Regions from separate parts of the Delftia sp. 11MD genome, predicted to be linked through region 1. Evidence: predicted binding sites of a transcription regulator. Region 1 holds the regulator's gene; the other holds the start of a gene.
The links. Region 1 encodes NrdR, which represses ribonucleotide reductase genes. Its sites were predicted from a motif close to CACNANATNTNGTG; they were not measured.

Region 1 (8,827 bases):
ACGGTTGCCCGCCTGGCATGGCACTGAGCGAGGCGGACATCCAGCACGACCTGGACCGCCGCCGCCCCGGCACCAGCAAGTTCGTGACGCAGCGCAACGAGCCGGACGCGGTGGAAATCCTCTCGGGTGTCTACGAAGGCCGTACCACGGGCACGCCGATCGCTTTGCTGATCCGCAATACCGACCAGCGCAGCAAGGACTACTCCAACATTGCGCAAAGCTTTCGTCCCGGCCATGCCGACTACGCCTACTTCCAGAAGTACGGCATCCGTGATCCGCGCGGCGGCGGCCGCTCCTCCGCACGGCTGACGGCGCCTACGGTGGCGGCCGGCGCCGTGGCCAAGAAGTGGCTCAAGGAAAAATTCGGCACCGAGTTCCGCGCCTGCATGACCCAGGTGGGCGAGCTGTCGCTGCCCTTCGAGAGCTGGGAGCATGTGCGCAACAATCCCTTCTTTGCGCCGGTGGCCGATGTGTCCCGCTACGAGGAATACATGGATGCGCTGCGCAAGTCGGGCGACTCCTGCGGCGCCGCGCTGCGCGTGCAGGCCAGTGGCATGCCGGTGGGCCTGGGCCAGCCGCTGTATGACCGCCTCGATGCCGACGTCGCCTACGCCATGATGGGCCTGAACGCCGTCAAGGCCGTGGAGATCGGCGCGGGCTTCGACAGCGTGGTCCAGCGCGGCACCACGCACGGCGACTCGCTGAGCCCCGAAGGCTTTCGCAGCAACAACGCCGGTGGTATCGTGGGCGGCATCAGCACGGGCCAGGATCTGGAGGTGCGCATCGCCATCAAGCCCACCAGCTCCATCATCACGCCGCGCGAGTCCATCGACACCCAGGGCCAGAGCACCGAAGTCATCACCAAGGGTCGCCATGACCCCTGCGTGGGCATCCGCGCCGCGCCCATCGCCGAAGCGTTGCTGGCCCTGGTGGTGATGGACCACGCCCTGCGCCACCGCGCCCAGTGCGGCGACGTCGATTCAGGCCTGGCGCCGATTCCTGCCGCGGCGCCCTGAAAGCGCTGCCAGGACGCCAAAAAGAAAGCCGCCCAAGGGCGGCTTTCTTGTGTCCTGCCGGCCTGATCAGCCGGGATTGCGGACTTCATCCATGACGTTCTTGAAGTCGTCCACGTCCTCGAAGCTGCGGTAGACGCTGGCGTAGCGGATGTAGCCGACCTTGTCGAGCAGCTTGAGCTCGCGCATCACCATCTCGCCCAGGCGGCTGGAGAGCACTTCGCGCTCGCCCAGGTTGCGCAGCCGTTCCTCGATGCGCTCGATGGCGGCATCGATCTGCTCCGTGCTCACGGGACGCTTGCGCAGCGCAATCTTGAACGAACCCAGCAGCTTGGCGCGCTCGTACTCGATGCGCCGCCCGTCCTTCTTGACGATGGCGGGGAAGCTGACCTCGGGCCGCTCATAGGTGGTGAAGCGCTTGTCGCAGCCGCCGCATTGGCGGCGGCGGCGGATGAAGCCCCCATCCTCGGCCTCACGGGTCTCCACGACCTGGGTGTCCGGGTGGCTGCAGAACGGGCACTTCATGGCAGGCCTCTATGCGCTCAAATCAGGCGCCGTAGACCGGGAAGCGGGCCGTCAGCTCGGCCACCTGGGCGCGCACGCGGGCCAGGTTGGCTTCGTCGCTGGGGTTCTCCAGCACGTCGGCCAGCAGGTTGGCCGTCAGGCGGGCTTCCTCTTCCTTGAAGCCGCGCGTGGTCATGGCGGGCGTGCCCACGCGGATGCCGCTGGTCACCATCGGCTTTTCGGGGTCGTTGGGGATGGAGTTCTTGTTGATCGTCATGTGGGCGGCACCCAGCGCGGCTTCGGCCGCCTTGCCGGTGATGCCCTTGGCGCGCAGGTCCACCAGCATGACGTGGCTTTCCGTGCGGCCGGAGACGATGCGCAGGCCGCGGGCCGTCAGCGTTTCGGCGACGACCTTGGCATTCTTCACGACCTGCTCCTGGTAGGCCTTGAACTCGGGAGACAGTGCTTCCTTGAAAGCCACGGCCTTGCCGGCGATGACGTGCATCAGCGGGCCGCCTTGCAGGCCGGGGAAGATGGCGCTGTTGATGGCCTTCTCATGCTCGGCCTTCATCAGGATCACGCCGCCGCGCGGGCCGCGCAGGCTCTTGTGCGTGGTGGTGGTGACCACGTCGGCGTGGGGCACGGGGTTGGGGTACACGCCCGCGGCGATCAGGCCGGCGTAGTGGGCCATGTCCACCCAGAAGATGGCGCCGACTTCCTTTGCGATCTTGGCGAAGCGCTCGAAGTCGATGGCCAGGGCGTAGGCCGATGCGCCGGCCACGATGATGCGGGGCTTGTGCTCGCGCGCCAGCGCTTCCATCTTGTCGTAGTCGATGGCTTCTTCGGCGTTCAGGCCGTAGGAGACCACGTTGAACCACTTGCCCGACATGTTCAGCGGCATGCCGTGCGTCAGGTGGCCGCCTTCGGCCAGGCTCATGCCCATGATGGTGTCGCCGGGCTTGGCAAAGGCCATCAGCACGGCCTGGTTGGCCTGGGAGCCGGAGTTGGGCTGAACGTTGGCTGCCTCGGCGCCGAACAGCTTCTTGACACGGTCGATGGCAAGCTGCTCGACCACGTCGACGTTTTCGCAGCCGCCGTAGTAGCGCTTGCCTGGATAGCCTTCTGCGTACTTGTTGGTGAGCTGGGAGCCCTGGGCTTCCATCACGGCGGGCGAGCAGTAGTTCTCGCTGGCGATCAGCTCGATATGTTCTTGTTGACGCAGGTTCTCGGCCTGGATGGCGGCAAAGACTTCGGCGTCGACCTTCTCGACGGTATTGGTGCGTTGAAACATGGCAGTCCTGTGAACTTGAAATTCCCTTGAGGCCAAGGGCTGCCCAGGCGAACGGCGGAACACTCCAGATCCCGCGTGCGCATGGAGGCTGGGCGGTACGCTCCCCGGTGGTTCACAGAAGGTGGTTCTTTTCAGGCCTTCTGCTGGTTTCCACGTCAGCGGCAGCGGTGCGTGAAGCGGCTGCGCCTATCGCCAGTTGCGTACCCCGCTAGTGTAGCTGAGCTGATGGAGCCGAAGACAGGCGAGGGGCGTTGGCAAAGCCGCCTGCCTGGCAGATCAGCGGGTGCAGGCAGGCATGAAAAAAGCTGGCCTTAGCCAGCTTCGTGCGCCATGTCGGTGGTTCCGGTTACAGCGCCGGCTCCTGTGTCTGCAGGGCCACCTGTTCGGTGCGCGCGGACATGCTGCTCGAGCTGACCGGCACTGCCGGGGTGCCAGCGGACGCTGCCGAGGCCGCAGGTCCGGCTGCCTCGGCCGTGGATGTGGCCGGCTTGGTGGCTGCGATCTGGACGGCCTGCTTGGGCTGCTCGATCTTGGCGGTCATCAGCGGCACGGCACGCAGGCCGGCGGCCATGCGCAGGCGCTGGTGCTCGGCCAGCACCTTGGCGGCATAGCCGCCGTCGGTGGGCAGGTTGGCCGCGCCCACGTAGTAGCGCAGGCCACCTTCGATGGAGCCGGCGCGCTCAATGCACTCCTTGAGCACGCGCACGCCCACGCGCAGATTGCTGACGGGGTCGAACGCGGCGTTCTGGCCGCCGAAGTTCTCGTACTTGTCGGTATGCACAGTGGTCATCACCTGCATCAGGCCCTGCGCGCCGACAGCACTTTGCGCGAACGGATTGAAGCTGGACTCGATGGCCATGATGGCCAGGATCAGCGTCGGGTCCAGGCGGTTGACCTTGCCCAGGTCGTAGGCCTCGCTGACCAGTGCCGCGATGGGCTCGGGCGCCACGCGGTACTTCTTGCTGAGCCAGAAGGCCACGGCCGCCTGATCCTTGGGCAGGTTCTTCGGGTTGGTCGCCGTCGCGCGGTCGCTGGCCGCGAGTTCGACGGGCGCACCCAGCTCGGCCATCTGGCGAGCGGTCAGCCAGGAGCGCAGCTGGCTCTCTCCGGCATCGCGCAGGTCGGGACGGGCGAACAAGGTAATGGCCAGGAAGGCCACAGCCAGGCCCAGAAGGGCGAAGCTGTTGTGGATGATGGCAAGAAAACCGTTGGCCACATCGATGGCGAACGTTCGCGCGGCGGCGAAAAATTTTCCTGACGCTGGCATAGCTTTTTCCTTTCTAGGGGCACCAACCCGAAACGGCCTTCGCCGAAGCGAAGGCCGGTGAGGCTGACACCCTGGATTGGGTGCTGCGGATCCGGGAGGCTGGCGCTTGGTGCACCATTGCGTTGTAGGCCTGCGGGATCTGCTCAGTCGTGAGGCAGCAGAAACAAAAAACGCTCTATTCGAGCGCTGGCGGATTCTAGGAGTTCACCAAATACACGGTCAACACTATGAAGTGTGTTTGTTAGATCGATGAATAATAATAAACCATGGATGCAAACACAGTTTCTGAGTGTTTGAGAGCAGGTTGCGTGCTACCGATGTGGGGCGCTTGCGGCGGTTGTACAGGGCTTCATGAAATTGCAATGAAATGCAAAAGCACTGGCAGGCCTGGCCTGCGTCCTTCTATATTGGAGGCGACTGCTCCTGCAGTCGTCTCGCCAAGGTGGAAGACGGGTAAAAGTGGTGTTCGATGGTTCGGGCACAGTCGTTCAAGTCTTCTTCCGCGGCCTTCCTGGAAGCAATCTCTTGCTTCCGAGCAGCAAGGACCATCCTCTCCTTGACTGCGGAAAACGGCCAGGACTTGTGCCTGCCGTAAAGCCCGGAAGCCGGTTCAAGGCTTCCGGGCTTTGTCGTTCCAGGGTGACTGCAACGTCAAGAAATGTGCGGTGATGCGGGTTGAGGTCTTGCTGCCAGCCCAATTTCTGATGCAATGCAGCCACCGCTGCGTCCTCTGTCCAGGATGGCGCCGTACTAGTTATTAGAGCCCCATGCAATTTCTCTTCAAGCACCGCTGGCTGCGCAGGCTGGCCATCGCCTTTGCAGCGTTTCTTTTGCTGTGGCTGCTGCTGTGGGCGCTGGTGCCCGTTGTCGCCAAAAGCCAGCTGGAAAAGCAGGCATCGGCCAAGCTGGGTCGCCAGGTCCATGTGGGGGCAGTGGAGTTCCGGCCCTGGTCGCTGGAGCTGACCCTGCGTGATCTGCGCATTGCCAAAAGCCAGACGGCGGGCGCAGGGCAGGCAGAACCCGCGCCGTCGTCGCCACAGCTGCAGGTCGACCGCATCTATGTGAATGCCAGTATCCAGTCCCTCTTCAGGCTGGCGCCTGTCCTGGATGCCATCGAGGTCGATGCGCCGGTGCTGCGCCTCACGCAGCAGAGCCTGGGGCACTTCGATGTGGATGATGTGCTGGCCCGGCTGGCCGAGCCCAGCGATACGCCGCCGGCCAAGCCCTTGGGCTTTGCGCTGTACAACATTGCGCTGCGCGACGGCCGCGTGCAATTGCAGGACGATGTCCAGCAGCGTGAGCACATGCTGGATCAGCTGCAGCTGAAGCTGCCGTTCATCAGCAATCTGGAGTCCAAGCGCGAGATCAAGGTGCTGCCGCACCTGTCCTTCGCACTCAACGGCAGCCGCTTTGAATCCAGTGCCCAGAGCACGCCTTTCACCGACCAGCGCCAGACGGCCGTCGATCTGAGCTGGCAGGGCGTGGACCTGACGCCTTACCTGGGTTATGTGCCCGCCAATGCCCCCGTCAAGCCGCGCTCCGGCGTGCTGGATACCAATCTGCACATCTCCTTTGAGCAGGCCGAGCAGGCCGTGGTGCGGATCACCGGCGAGGTCAGCCTGTCCGGTGCCGAGTTGCTTGACCGCGATGAGGCGCCCCTGCTGCGTTTCGAGCGCCTGGCGGCCGTGCTCAAGAACGTGCAGCCCCTGCAGTCGGTGGTGGAGCTGGAGTCCGTGCAGTGGAGCGCTCCAGAGATTTTCGCGGCCCGTGATGCGCAAGGCCGCATCAACTGGATGGCGATGGGCAGTCGCTCTGCCTCCGATTCCAGGCCGGCAGTGGAAAAGCCTGCCTCCGATGCGCCCCAGCCCTGGAGGGTGAGCCTGGACAGGCTGGCCATTTCCGATGCCACGGTGCATTGGCGCGATGCGTCGCCCGGCGCAGGCCAGTCGGGTGCGGCGCTGCAGGCGCGCCAGCTGTCATTGGAAGTGCGCGATGTCCGCTGGCCGCTGGAGCAGCCTTTGCAATTTGATGCCGGCATGCAGGTGCAGTCTGCAGCGGCAGGAGAGGGTGCAAAACCCGCCGAACTGAGGCTGAGCGGCGCCATGACCGACAGGCAGGGGCAACTGGCCGTCTCCGCGCGCCAGTTGCCTCTGCAACTGGCGGCGCCGTATCTGTCTGCCCATCTCAAGCCGGAGCTGACCGGCCTGCTGAGCACCGACGCCGGCCTGGGCTGGAGCGGCTCCGCCATGGTGGTGCAGGTGGCCGAACTGGGCGTGGAGCAGTTGAGCCTCAAGGACAAGGCCGCGCCGGTCGACATCGCGCGCCTGCAGCTGGAGCAGGTACAGGTCAATCTGGCCAGCCAGCAGGTTTCCGTGGGGCGCCTGGCGCTGCAAAAGCCGCAGCTGGGCGTGTCGCGCGACGCCCAGGGCCGGTGGATGTATGAGCAATGGCTGCCACCCGCATCCTCGGCTCCTGCGACGCCGGACCCCGCCAAGGACAAGCCCAGGCCCTGGGGTCTGAGGCTGCAGGCCGTGGAAGTGGACGGTGGCGCCGTTGCGCTGCGTGACGAAGCGCCCGTGCGCAACGCCGATTCGGCGCGCACCGTGTCCCTGGATCTGAGTTCACTGCGCCTGCGCCTGGGCGCCATCGAGCCGCTGGCGGCCAAGTCCGCGCCCACGCCGCTGGAGCTGTCCGCTCAGGTCGGCTCGGGCCGGCGTGTCCAGGCAGGATCGCTGAGCCTGCGCGGCGATCTGGGACTGGCGCCACTGTCGCTTCAGGGCAGGCTGCAGGCGCGCAGCCTGCCGCTGCACGCGCTGGAGCCCTACTTTGCCGACATGCTCAATGTGGAGCTGGTGCGCGCCGATGGCAATTTCCTGGGTCAGCTGCGCTTTGCCAGCCAGCCTGCCGGCCCCGAGCTGATGGTGCAGGGCGATGTCGAACTGGTGGATCTGCGCATGCGTTCCGCGCTGGCCTCGCCCGTGCAAGCCGGGGGTGAGGCTGCGGGGCAGGGCGCACCCAGCACGGCCGCAGGCGCCGTGGCAGCCGTGCTCAGCGAATCCACGGCCGACCGGGCCAAGGCTCGATCGGCTGCCTTGGGCCTGGGCCTGCGCGATGAACTCGTCGCCTGGAAAACCTTGGCCGTGCGTGGCCTGGACCTGCAGATGCAGCCCGCCCAGCCACTGCGCCTGAGCGTGCGCGAGACGGCGCTCAGCGACTTCTTTGCACGCGTGATCGTGCAGCGCAATGGCCGCATCAATCTGCAGGACATCGTCAAGTCGGCCCAGTCTCAGCAGTCCCTGGAGCAAAACACCGCGCCGGCTGCGGATGGCGCGGCGGCTCCTGCCGAGCCCGTCCCGCCGAAGGCCGCTTCCGGGCCTGCACCGGTCATCAAGATCGGCCCCATCGTGCTGACGGGCGGCAAGGTGCAGTTCTCCGACTACTTCATCCAGCCCAACTACTCGGCTGACCTCAGCGAGCTGGCCGGCCGCCTGAGCGCCTTCTCGTCCGAACAGCCGGCCGGGGAGCAGGGGCCGCAACTGGCGGATGTGGAGCTGCGCGGCCGCGCCCAGGGCACGGCTTCGCTGGAGATCACCGGCCAGATCAATCCGCTGGCCAAGCCGCTGGCCCTGGACATACGCGCCCAGATGCGCGATCTGGAGCTGCCGCCGCTGTCGCCGTACTCCATCAAGTACGCGGGCCATGGCATCGAGCGCGGCAAGCTCAGCATGGATGTCAGCTACAAGATCGAGCCCGATGGCCAGCTCACGGCGCGCAACAAGCTGGTGCTGCACCAGCTCACCTTCGGCGAAGCCGTCGAAGGTGCGCCGGCCTCGCTGCCCGTGCGCCTGGCCGTGGCATTGCTGGCCGACCGCAACGGCGTCATCGACCTGGACCTGCCGGTCAGCGGCTCGCTCAACGACCCGCAATTCAGGTTGGCGCCAGTCATCTTCAAGATCATCGGCAACCTGATCATGAAGGCCGTCACCTCGCCGTTCTCGCTGCTGTCGGGCGCATTTGGTGGCAGCAGCGAGTCGGGCGTGGTGGCCTTTGCGCCGGGCCGATCCCAGATCGATGCCAAGGCCCGCGAAAGCCTGGACAAGGTGGTCGCCTCCCTCAAGGAGCGCCCGGCCCTCAGGCTCACCGTGATCGGCGAGGCGCGCGAGGCCCAGGACAAGGAGGCCTGGAAGCAGGCCGAACTCGACCGCCTGTTGCTGGCCCAGAAACGCCGCCAGGTGCTGCGCGAGGGCAAATCGGCAGAATCGGTGACCGAGTTGCCTGCTGCCGAAGTGCCGGCTTTGACCAAGGCGCTTTACAGCCGTGCCGACTTTGCCAAGCCGCGCAATGTCATCGGCATGGCCAAGGACTTGCCCACCGACCAGATGCGCAGCCTGCTGCTGGAGCAGATCACCGTGCCCGACGATGCCATGCGCGAGCTGGCGCTGGCGCGCGGCGTGGCCGTTCGCGACTATCTGGCGCAGCAGCAGTTGCCGCTCGAGCGCCTGTTTCTCGGGGCCCCGAAACTGGATTCCGACGACCAGGAATGGAGCCCGCGCGCCCTGCTCAGCCTGTCCGCACAGTAGCCCGGTTTTGGCTCCGCTTCAAATAACGGCGAGAATATGGTTTTCCCGGCCCGGCTAGCATGCCCGCATGCAGCCCGGCCGGCCGCGTCTGGCGGCCCGCGGCAGCCAGGCATTCAACGATTGATTCATGTCTTCTCTTTCCCCCCGCAGCACCATGTCCGATGCACCTGAA
Region 2 (8,827 bases), 3.0 Mb from region 1:
ATTTCTTCCTTGAATTCGGGTGTCCACAGCTGCGGATTTTCGAGCTTGAGCTGGTTGATCAGGTCGATGCCGAAGTTGCAGTGCATGGACTCGTCGCGCAGGATGTACTGGTACTGCTCGGCAGCGCCGGTCATCTTGTTCTGACGGCCCAGGGCCAGGATCTGCGTGAAGCCCACGTAGAAGAACAGGCCCTCCATCAGGCAGGCGAAAACGATGAGCGACTTCAGCAGCGTCTGGTCGGTCTCGAAGGTGCCGGTCTTGAAGCTGGGGTCCATGATCGCCTCGATGAAGGGGATCAGGAATTCGTCCTTGTCGCGGATGGAGGGAACCTCGAGATAGGCGTTGAAGATCTCGCCTTCATCCAGGCCCAGCGACTCCACGATGTACTGGTAGGCGTGGGTGTGGATGGCTTCCTCGAAGGCCTGGCGCAGCAGGAACTGGCGGCACTCGGGTGCGGTGATGTGGCGGTAGGTGCCCAGCACGATGTTGTTGGCAGCCAGCGAGTCGGCCGTCACGAAGAAGCCCAGGTTGCGCTTGACGATGCGGCGCTCGTCCTCGGTCAGGCCGTTGGGGTCCTTCCACAGGGCGATGTCGCGGTTCATGTTCACTTCCTGCGGCATCCAGTGGTTGGCGCAGGTGGCCAGGTACTTTTCCCAGGCCCACTTGTACTTGAAGGGCACCAGCTGGTTGACGTCGGTCTTGGCGTTGATGATTCGCTTGTCGGCGGCGTTGACGCGCTGGTGTGTGCCGGTGGCGGGGGCAGCTCCTGCGCCGGTCGGCGTGTTCGAGAGGGTGGCGTCGTCGTCAAAGGTCAGCATTGCAATTTTCTCCGGCATGCCCTGAGGCATATGTTCAGTTCATTCGGTGCGAAAGAGGCCTCTCTTTCTGCTCCGGTCAATGTAGGACCATGGGTGGCCTGGCATGTTGAGCAGGCCCAAGGTCCATGGCGAAGATCCTGCGCATGGCGCTGGCTGGCGGGCAGGGCGCGGGGCCTGCGCCGTGGCGAGGCCCCGCGCTGCGCGGCTTACTGGCAGGCTTCGCAGCCGGGATCGTCGATGGCGCAGAACTTGATGTCCGTCGCCGGGGCCTGGGCGCGTGCGGCGGCTGCCGCGGCTTCCAGGGCGCTGGAGGTGCTCACGGCAGCGGGCTGGGCGGCAGCCGTGGGCACTGCGTTGAGCACGCGGCTTTGCACCGTGGACTTCTCGATGTTGGTGGCGCTGGTGGTGCGCAGGTAGTAGGTGGTCTTCAGGCCACGCAGCCAGGCCAGCTTGTAGGTGTCGTCCAGCTTCTTGCCCGAGGCGCCGGCCATGTAGATGTTCAGGCTCTGGGCCTGGTCGATCCACTTCTGGCGGCGTGCAGCGGCCTCGACCAGCCAGGTGGGCTCGACCTCGAAGGCGGTGGCGTACAGGTTCTTGACGTCCTGGGGCACGCGGTCGATGGGGCGCAGCGAGCCGTCGAAATGCTTGAGGTCCATGACCATCACGTCGTCCCACAGGCCCAGGCGCTTCAGGTCGCGCACCAGGTACTGGTTGATGACGGTGAACTCGCCGGACAGGTTGGACTTGACCGACAGGTTGCCGAACGAAGGCTCGATGGAGGCATCGACGCCGACGATGTTGGAGATGGTCGCCGTGGGCGCGATGGCCACGCAGTTGGAGTTGCGCATGCCGTGCTGGCCGATCTTGGCGCGCAGCGCATCCCAGTCCAGGCGCGAGGAACGGTCCACTTCCACGTAGCCGCCGCGGGCCTTCTCCAGCAGGTTCAGCGTGTCCAGCGGCAGGATGCCCTGGTCCCACAGCGAGCCCTTGTAGCTGGAGTACTGGCCGCGTTCCCTGGCCAGTTCGGTGGAGGCCCAGTAGGCGTAGTAGCAGATGGCTTCCATCGACTGGTCGGCGAACTCGACGGCCGCGTCGCTGGCGTAGGCGATGCGCATTTCATAGAGCGCATCCTGGAAGCCCATCAGGCCCAGGCCCACGGGGCGATGGCGCAGGTTGGAGTCCTTGGCCTTCTGCACGGCGTAGTAGTTGATGTCGATCACGTTGTCCAGCATGCGCATGGCCGTGGTGATGGTCTTGCGCAGCTTGCCGTGGTCGATGGCGCCGTTGGTGATGTGGCGCGCCAGGTTGACCGAGCCCAGGTTGCAGACGGCGGTCTCGGTGTCGCTGGTGTTCAGCGTGATCTCGGTGCACAGGTTGGACGAGTGCACCACGCCGGCGTGCTGCTGGGGCGAGCGCACGTTGCAGGGGTCCTTGAAGGTGACCCAGGGGTGGCCGGTCTCGAACAGCATGGACAGCATCTTGCGCCACAGGTCCACGGCCGGGATGCGCTTGAACAGCTTGAGCTCGCCGGTGTCGGCCTTGGTTTCGTAGGCCGTGTAGGCGCGCTCGAAGGCTGCGCCGAAGAGGTCGTGCAGGTCGCCGACATCGGAAGGCGAGAACAGGGTCCACTGGCCCTTTTCCATGACGCGCTTCATGAACAGGTCGGGAATCCAGTTCGCCGTGTTCATGTCGTGCGTGCGGCGGCGGTCGTCACCCGTGTTCTTGCGCAGCTCGAGGAATTCCTCAATGTCCAGGTGCCAGGTCTCCAGGTACGTGCAGACGGCGCCCTTGCGCTTGCCGCCCTGGTTCACGGCCACGGCCGTGTCGTTGACCACCTTGAGGAAGGGCACCACGCCCTGCGACTCGCCGTTCGTGCCCTTGATGCGCGAACCCAGGGCGCGCACGCGCGTCCAGTCGTTGCCCAGGCCGCCGGCGAACTTGGACAGCAGGGCGTTTTCCTTGATCGACTCATAGATGCCGTCCAGATCGTCGGGCACCGTGGTCAGGTAGCACGAAGACAGCTGCGAGCGCAGCGTGCCGCTGTTGAACAGCGTGGGCGTGCTGCTCATGAAGTCGAAGGAAGACAGCAGTTCGTAGAACTCGATGGCGCGCGCGTTGCGGTCCTCTTCCTGCAGCGCCAGGCCCATGGCCACGCGCATGAAGAAGGACTGGGGCAGCTCGATGCGCGTCTTGCGCACGTGCAGGAAGTAGCGGTCATACAGGGTCTGCAGGCCCAGGTAGTCGAACTGCTGGTCGCGTTCGGCCTTGAGGGCGGCAGCCAGGCGGGGCAGGTCGTAGTTCAGCAGCTCGGGGTTGAGCAGCTCGTTGTCCACGCCCTTCTGGATGAAGCCGGGGAAGTAGGCGGCGTAGGCCGACTGGATGTCGGCAGGCTGCACGTCATGGCCCATGACCTCGCGCACGATGGTGTGCAGCAGCAGGCGGGCGGTGACGTAGGTGTAGTCGGGGTCCTTTTCGATCAGCGTGCGCGCGGCCAGGATGGAGGCCTTGAAGACTTCTTCGATCGGCACGCCGTCGTACAGGTTGCGCAGCGTCTCGGCAACGATGGGCGCGGCCTGGATGTCGGCATTGAGGTTGCGGCAGGAGGCCTCGATCAGGGCCAGCAGGCGGGCCTGGTCCAGCGGAACGCGCTGGCCGTTGTCGGTCACATGCAGCACGGGGGCGGGCGCGGCCGCAGCGGCGGCAGCGGCCTCGGCGGCCTTCTTCTGCTCGGCACGCTCCTGGTTGCGGCGGTCGCGGTACAGCACGTAGGCGCGCGCCACGTCGTGGTGGCCGCCGCGCATCAGGCCCAGCTCGACCTGGTCCTGCACGTCTTCAATATGGAAGGTGCCGCCGCCCGGACGCGAGCGCAGCAGGGCGCGCACCACGGCCTGGGTGAGCTCGTCCACGGTCTCGCGCACGCTGGCGGAGGCAGCGCCCTGGGCGCCGCGCACGGCCAGGAAGGCCTTGGTCAGCGCGACGGCGATCTTTTGCGGGGTGAAGGGCACCACGTCGCCGCTGCGGCGGATGATCTGGTAGCCGTCCTGCACGGACAGGTGATGGGCGGAGGAAGGATTGGCAGCATCACCGTGCGCAGCGGGAGCCAAAGAATTCAGTGCTTCTTGCATGAGTTTCCTCAACGGGTGTTTGTGGATAGAACGGACGCGGACCTGCACTGGGGGCAGGCTTGCTGGGAGATGGAATCGATGGCCGGATGTGCACACCGTTTTCACAGGGTGTGCACAGCTTGTGAACACTAGATATGGTGTCCGGCGTGCTCTCAGGCACTACCTGTAGTGTATCGCCGTCTCATGTACACGGGGTACTCACGGCCGGAAAACCGCTGTTTGCGCTGCGCCAAAACAGTGCCCAGCATGCAAGCCCATAGCAGCAGATCACCGCTGCGCGGTGGCTGGCGGGCGATGGCCTGTCGCAAGCCGCTACAGCCTTGCCGCTGCGCCGGTCGGACCGCCGAAAGCCCCATGAACAGTGGGGCTGCGACACATGCGTGAATTTGTAAAAAAAGATCAGGCCGGCCCGGCGTGCGCCTGCGCGCCACATGGGTTGCTTTCTGGATTGACAGCGCACTTTTCCTGGGCCTGTGGACAAGCCGGCCTGCGTGCAAGGCCTGGCGCAGTCCGGCAGGAGGGTGTGTGCTTACGTGGAGGGCTGGCCGGCGCGGGGCGGCAGCTGCCAGTTCGCCGTGGCCTGGTGACGGGACAGCAGCCCGCGCAGCCGGGGCCAGTCGAAGCCGGGGCCGGGATCGCGTTTGCGGCCGGGCGCAATGTGCTCATGGCCTGCGAGATGGGCGACGGGGTAGCGTGCGGCGATGGCTTCGCACAGGTTCTCCAGGGCCGCATATTGCGCCGGCTCGAACGGCAGTCCCTCCAGGCCCTCCAGCTCTATGCCGATGGAGTCGTCGTTGCAGCGATCCTTGCCGCGCCAGCTGGAGGCGCCCGCATGCCAGGCGCGCGCGTCACAGTCCACAAATTGCCAGACCTCGCCCAGGCGCGTGACGAAGAAATGGGCCGACACCTCCAGGCCGCGTATGCCCTGGTAGTAAGGATGGGCGTCCCAGTCGAGCTGGTTGGTGAACAGTTGCTGGACCGCCCCCGTGCCGTACTCGCCGGGGGGCAGGCTGATGGAGTGCACGACGACCAGATCGACCAGGGCCTGGGCCGGGCGCTCGCCGAAGTTGGGCGAGGGCAGGTGGCGTGCCTGTTGCAGCCAGCCGCCTTGCCAGGTCCAGGCCGGGGCCGTGGTCGTGGTAGCTGGTGCCTGCGGATCAGGCTTCGCCATGGCCGCCTCCGTCCGCCTCGGCGCTGGCGTCGCCGGGCAGGGCGATGTTCAGCCGGTCGATGCGGTAGCGGATCTGGCGCAGGCTCAGCCCCAGGCGCGCGGCCGTGGCCGTGCGGTTGAAGCCGTTTTCCTGCAGCGCCTGCACCAGGATGCTGCGCTCGCGCTCGTCCAGCCAGGCCTGCAGGTCGCGGGGCAGCTCCATGTCGGCAGGCTCCGGCGGCGGTGCGGCGCCGTCGTGCGCCTGGGTCTGCGTCGATGCGGGTGGGGCCGGCGGAGTGCCGCAGGGCAGCTGCATCTCGGGGTCTATGCGCAGCGGCCCTTCCTCGCCCAGCGTGATGGCGCGGTGCAGCAGGTTCTCCAGTTCACGCACATTGCCGGGCAGGGGCAGGCGGGCGATCTGCTCCAGGGAACGCTCGTCGATCTCGGGCATGGGCAGGCCCGACTCCTGCGACAGCCGTGCCAGCAATGCACGGCACAGCGCGGGCAGGTCCTCGCGGCGCTCGCGCAGCGGCGGAAGAAGGACTTCGATGACGTTGAGGCGGTAGTACAGGTCCTGGCGAAAACGTCCTGCCTGCACGTCGGCGGCCAGGTCGCGGTGGGTGGCGCTGACGATGCGCACGTCGGCCGCTTCCTCCTGCGCCGAGCCCAGGGGGCGCACGCGGCGTTCCTGGATGGCGCGCAGCAGCTTGGCCTGCATGGGCAGCGGCAGGTCGCCGATTTCGTCGAGGAACAGGGTGCCGCCGCGTGCCGCCTGGAAGTAGCCGTCGCGGTCCTGGGTGGCTCCGGTATAGGAGCCCTTGCGGGCGCCGAAGAACTCGGCCTCCAGCAGGTTTTCGGGGATGGCGCCGCAGTTCACGGCCACCATGGGGCCGTGGGCGCGCTGGCTGCAGGCGTGCAGGGCGCGCGCCACCAGCTCCTTGCCCGTGCCCGACTCGCCGTGCACCAGCACCGGCGCCATGCCGCGCGCCACCTTGGCAATGCGCTGCTTGACGGCCTGCATGGCGGGCGACTCCCCAACCATGGCGTCGAGCGCCCCGCCGCCGCTGAGCACGGGGCTTGCGGCCGACGCCGCCGAGGGGCTGCGCGCCGGCATCACGCCGGGGGGCGGCACGCCGCCCACGCCCTGGGCGGCCGAGGCCACGACCAGGCGGAACTGCTTGAGGTCCACGGGCTTGGTCAGATAGTCGAAGGCGCCCGAGCGCAGGGCTTCGACGGCATTTTCGGCCGAGCCGTAGGCGGTCATGACCACGCAGCGTTCTCGCCGCTGCTGGTTGCGCAGGTCCTGCAGCAGCTCCATTCCCATGCCGTCGGGCAGGCGCATGTCGGTGATGACCACGTCGAAGCGCTGGGTCTGCAGCTGTTCGCGCGCCTCGCCCACGCTGGCGGCGGTTTCCACGCGGTAGCCTTCGCGCAGCAGGGTCAGTTCATAGAGGGTGCGCAGATCCGGCTCGTCGTCCACGACAAGAATCGATGCGGCAGCGGGCAGGGAGTTCAAGGGCATCACACCACAATCTGGTCAAACAGGGAGGCCGGCAGAGCCGATGCGGCGCCGGCGCGGAACACGATGCTGAAGGCATTGCCCTCGACAGGGCCGTGCGGCGCGGGCCGCGACAGCCGCTGGTAGCTGATGCCTGCATCGTAGCGCTGGCACAGCTCGCGGCAGATGTACAGGCCCAGGCCGCTGGAGCGGCTTTCCGACGAGAAGAAGGGCTCGAACAGATGGCGCTGCACCGTGGGCTCCAGTGCGGCGCCGTCGCTCCAGACCTGCAGCCAGATCTGGCCTGCGGCCGGCGCGCCGGTCAGCACCTGCAGCGTATGCGGCTGCTGGGCGTTGCTGCGGTAGCGCTGGGCGTTGTCCAGCAGGTTCACCAGGATGCGGCGCAGGTGCTCGCCGTCGAACACCACGGTCCTTGCGCGCGCGTCCAGCAGCAGCTGGATGCTGCGCGCAGGCTGGTCCTGGGCCTGCCACTCCTGGCAGGCCTGGGCCACATGCTGGTCCAGGTCCAGCAGGCCGGCGTGGGCCTCGCCAATGTGCTGCTGGGCCCGCGCGATGTTGAGCACGTCCTCGACGGTGCGCGCCAGCCGCTCGGCGTTCTGGCCCACGATGCGGCACAGCTGCTGCTGGGCCGGGTTCTGCGCCAGATCTTCTGCCAGCAGGGCGTTGGCCTGGGTGATGGCGGCCAGCGGATTGCGGATCTCATGGGCCACGGCGGCGGACATGCGGCCCATGGAGGCCAGCTTTTCCGTGCGCAGCCGCGCCTCCATTTCGCGCAGGTCGTGCAGAAAGACTACGCACAGCTGCTGCAGCAGCGCGGGCTCGGCGGCATCGGTGGCGTCGGACGGGGTGGCGACCTCGGTCAGCCAGGTGCGCAGATGCAGTCCCGTCATGCCTTCCTGGCCGATGGACTGCAGATGGATGGCGGCCGATATCGGCAGGTTCTGGGCAAAGCTCTGGGCCACGGCATCCTGCAGCCGCTGCCAGCCGGCGTGCTCCTTGAGTGCGAAGGGCAGGGCATGCGCGTCGGCCAGTCCCAGCAGGTGCAGCGCGGCCGGGTTGGCCTGCTGCACGCGGAATTGGGGATCAACCACCAGCACGCCTTCGCCCAGGTGGCGGATCACCAGGGCATTGACCTGCTCCTGGGCCTGGGCCTTGCGGCTGCTGTGCTGTGCCAGGTGCCGCTCGCGCCGCACGCGGCGCGCCAGCTCGTGCGTCAGATAGGCCACGGCGAAATAGCCTGCGCAGGCAAAGCTGGCCTGGTAGTAGGCCTGGGTACTTTCTATGCGGCCCGCCAGGTCCTGCCATGCGACCCAGCCCAGGGTCAGCAGCGTGACGCTGGCCGTGGTGGCCAGCGCCAGCGTCAGATTGCCCAGCACGGCCGAAATCAGGATGGGGATGGCCAGCAGGGCCGAGTAGTTGAGCGGGCCTGTCTGCAACACCTGCAGCAGGCAGATGGCCGCGATGTCCACGCCGATCACGGGCAGCCAGTGCACTCCGGCGCGGGCAGAGGGCGGTTGCTCGCGTGCGGTCAGCCGCACCAGCAGCGTCAGCCCCAGGTAGCCCAGGCAGACCAGCCAGACCAGGGGATTGCCGCCGGGCTGCACGCTGAGCAGCGCCAACTGCAGCAGCAGCAGCGCGGTGGCGATGAGAACGCGGCCCGTCAGAAATCCCTGCCACAGCCGGACGAAGGGGGCGTTGGCGTCGTGCGGCGACTGCGCCGTGGCCTCGTCGATGGTGGGCGGCGGGGAGCGGGCGGCGTCCTGCATGCTCAGCGCCGTTGCGCCAGGGCCCGGTGCTCGGCGCTGCAATAGCTGCGGCCTGCGGCCTCGATGGCTTCGCTGCGCGGCAGGTGCAGGCCGCAGTGCGCGCATTCGACCATGTCCTGCGGTGCCGCCAGCGGCGCGTTGGCCGGGTCGGCCGGGTTGCGAGGCGCAGCCGCCTGGCGCCGCTCACGGGCCTCGGCACGGCGCTGGCTGCGCCAGACGCCGACGGCAATGACGATGACGATCAGGACCAGCAGGTACTTCATGCGGCGCGCTCCAGCAGCACTTCCATCACGAAGCGTGATCCCGCATAGGCCAGCAGCAGCAGCGCGGCGCCCGCGTAGAGCACGCGCACGGCGCTGCGGCCACGCCAGCCAAAGCGCGCACGGCCGATCAGCAGCACGGCAAAGGTCAGCCACGACAGCAGCGAGAACACCGACTTGTGGTTCCAG

Region 2: ACRSCF_RS25670 (ribonucleoside-diphosphate reductase subunit alpha) is a predicted target of NrdR. The motif match lies at 4,070-4,083, and genes of this name have one in related genera.

What each region holds. Positions count from the first base shown of each region.
Region 1 is NZ_CP194333.1:1,904,813-1,913,639, forward strand. Features, by position in the region: gene aroC (chorismate synthase) at 1-1,016, shown strand, start outside; gene nrdR (transcriptional regulator NrdR) at 1,083-1,538, opposite strand; gene glyA (serine hydroxymethyltransferase) at 1,561-2,808, opposite strand; ZMP/ZTP riboswitch at 2,843-3,018, opposite strand; gene ACRSCF_RS08565 (lytic transglycosylase domain-containing protein) at 3,155-4,075, opposite strand; gene ACRSCF_RS08570 (DUF748 domain-containing protein) at 4,843-8,655, shown strand; gene ACRSCF_RS08575 (DUF349 domain-containing protein) at 8,810-8,827, shown strand, end outside.
Region 2 is NZ_CP194333.1:5,587,467-5,596,293, reverse strand. Features, by position in the region: gene ACRSCF_RS25675 (ribonucleotide-diphosphate reductase subunit beta) at 1-818, opposite strand, end outside; gene ACRSCF_RS25670 (ribonucleoside-diphosphate reductase subunit alpha) at 1,025-3,943, opposite strand; gene ampD (1,6-anhydro-N-acetylmuramyl-L-alanine amidase AmpD) at 4,473-5,114, opposite strand; gene ACRSCF_RS25660 (sigma-54-dependent transcriptional regulator) at 5,101-6,615, opposite strand; gene ACRSCF_RS25655 (sensor histidine kinase) at 6,615-8,378, opposite strand; gene ACRSCF_RS25650 (PP0621 family protein) at 8,381-8,641, opposite strand; gene ACRSCF_RS25645 (cytochrome C assembly family protein) at 8,638-8,827, opposite strand, start outside.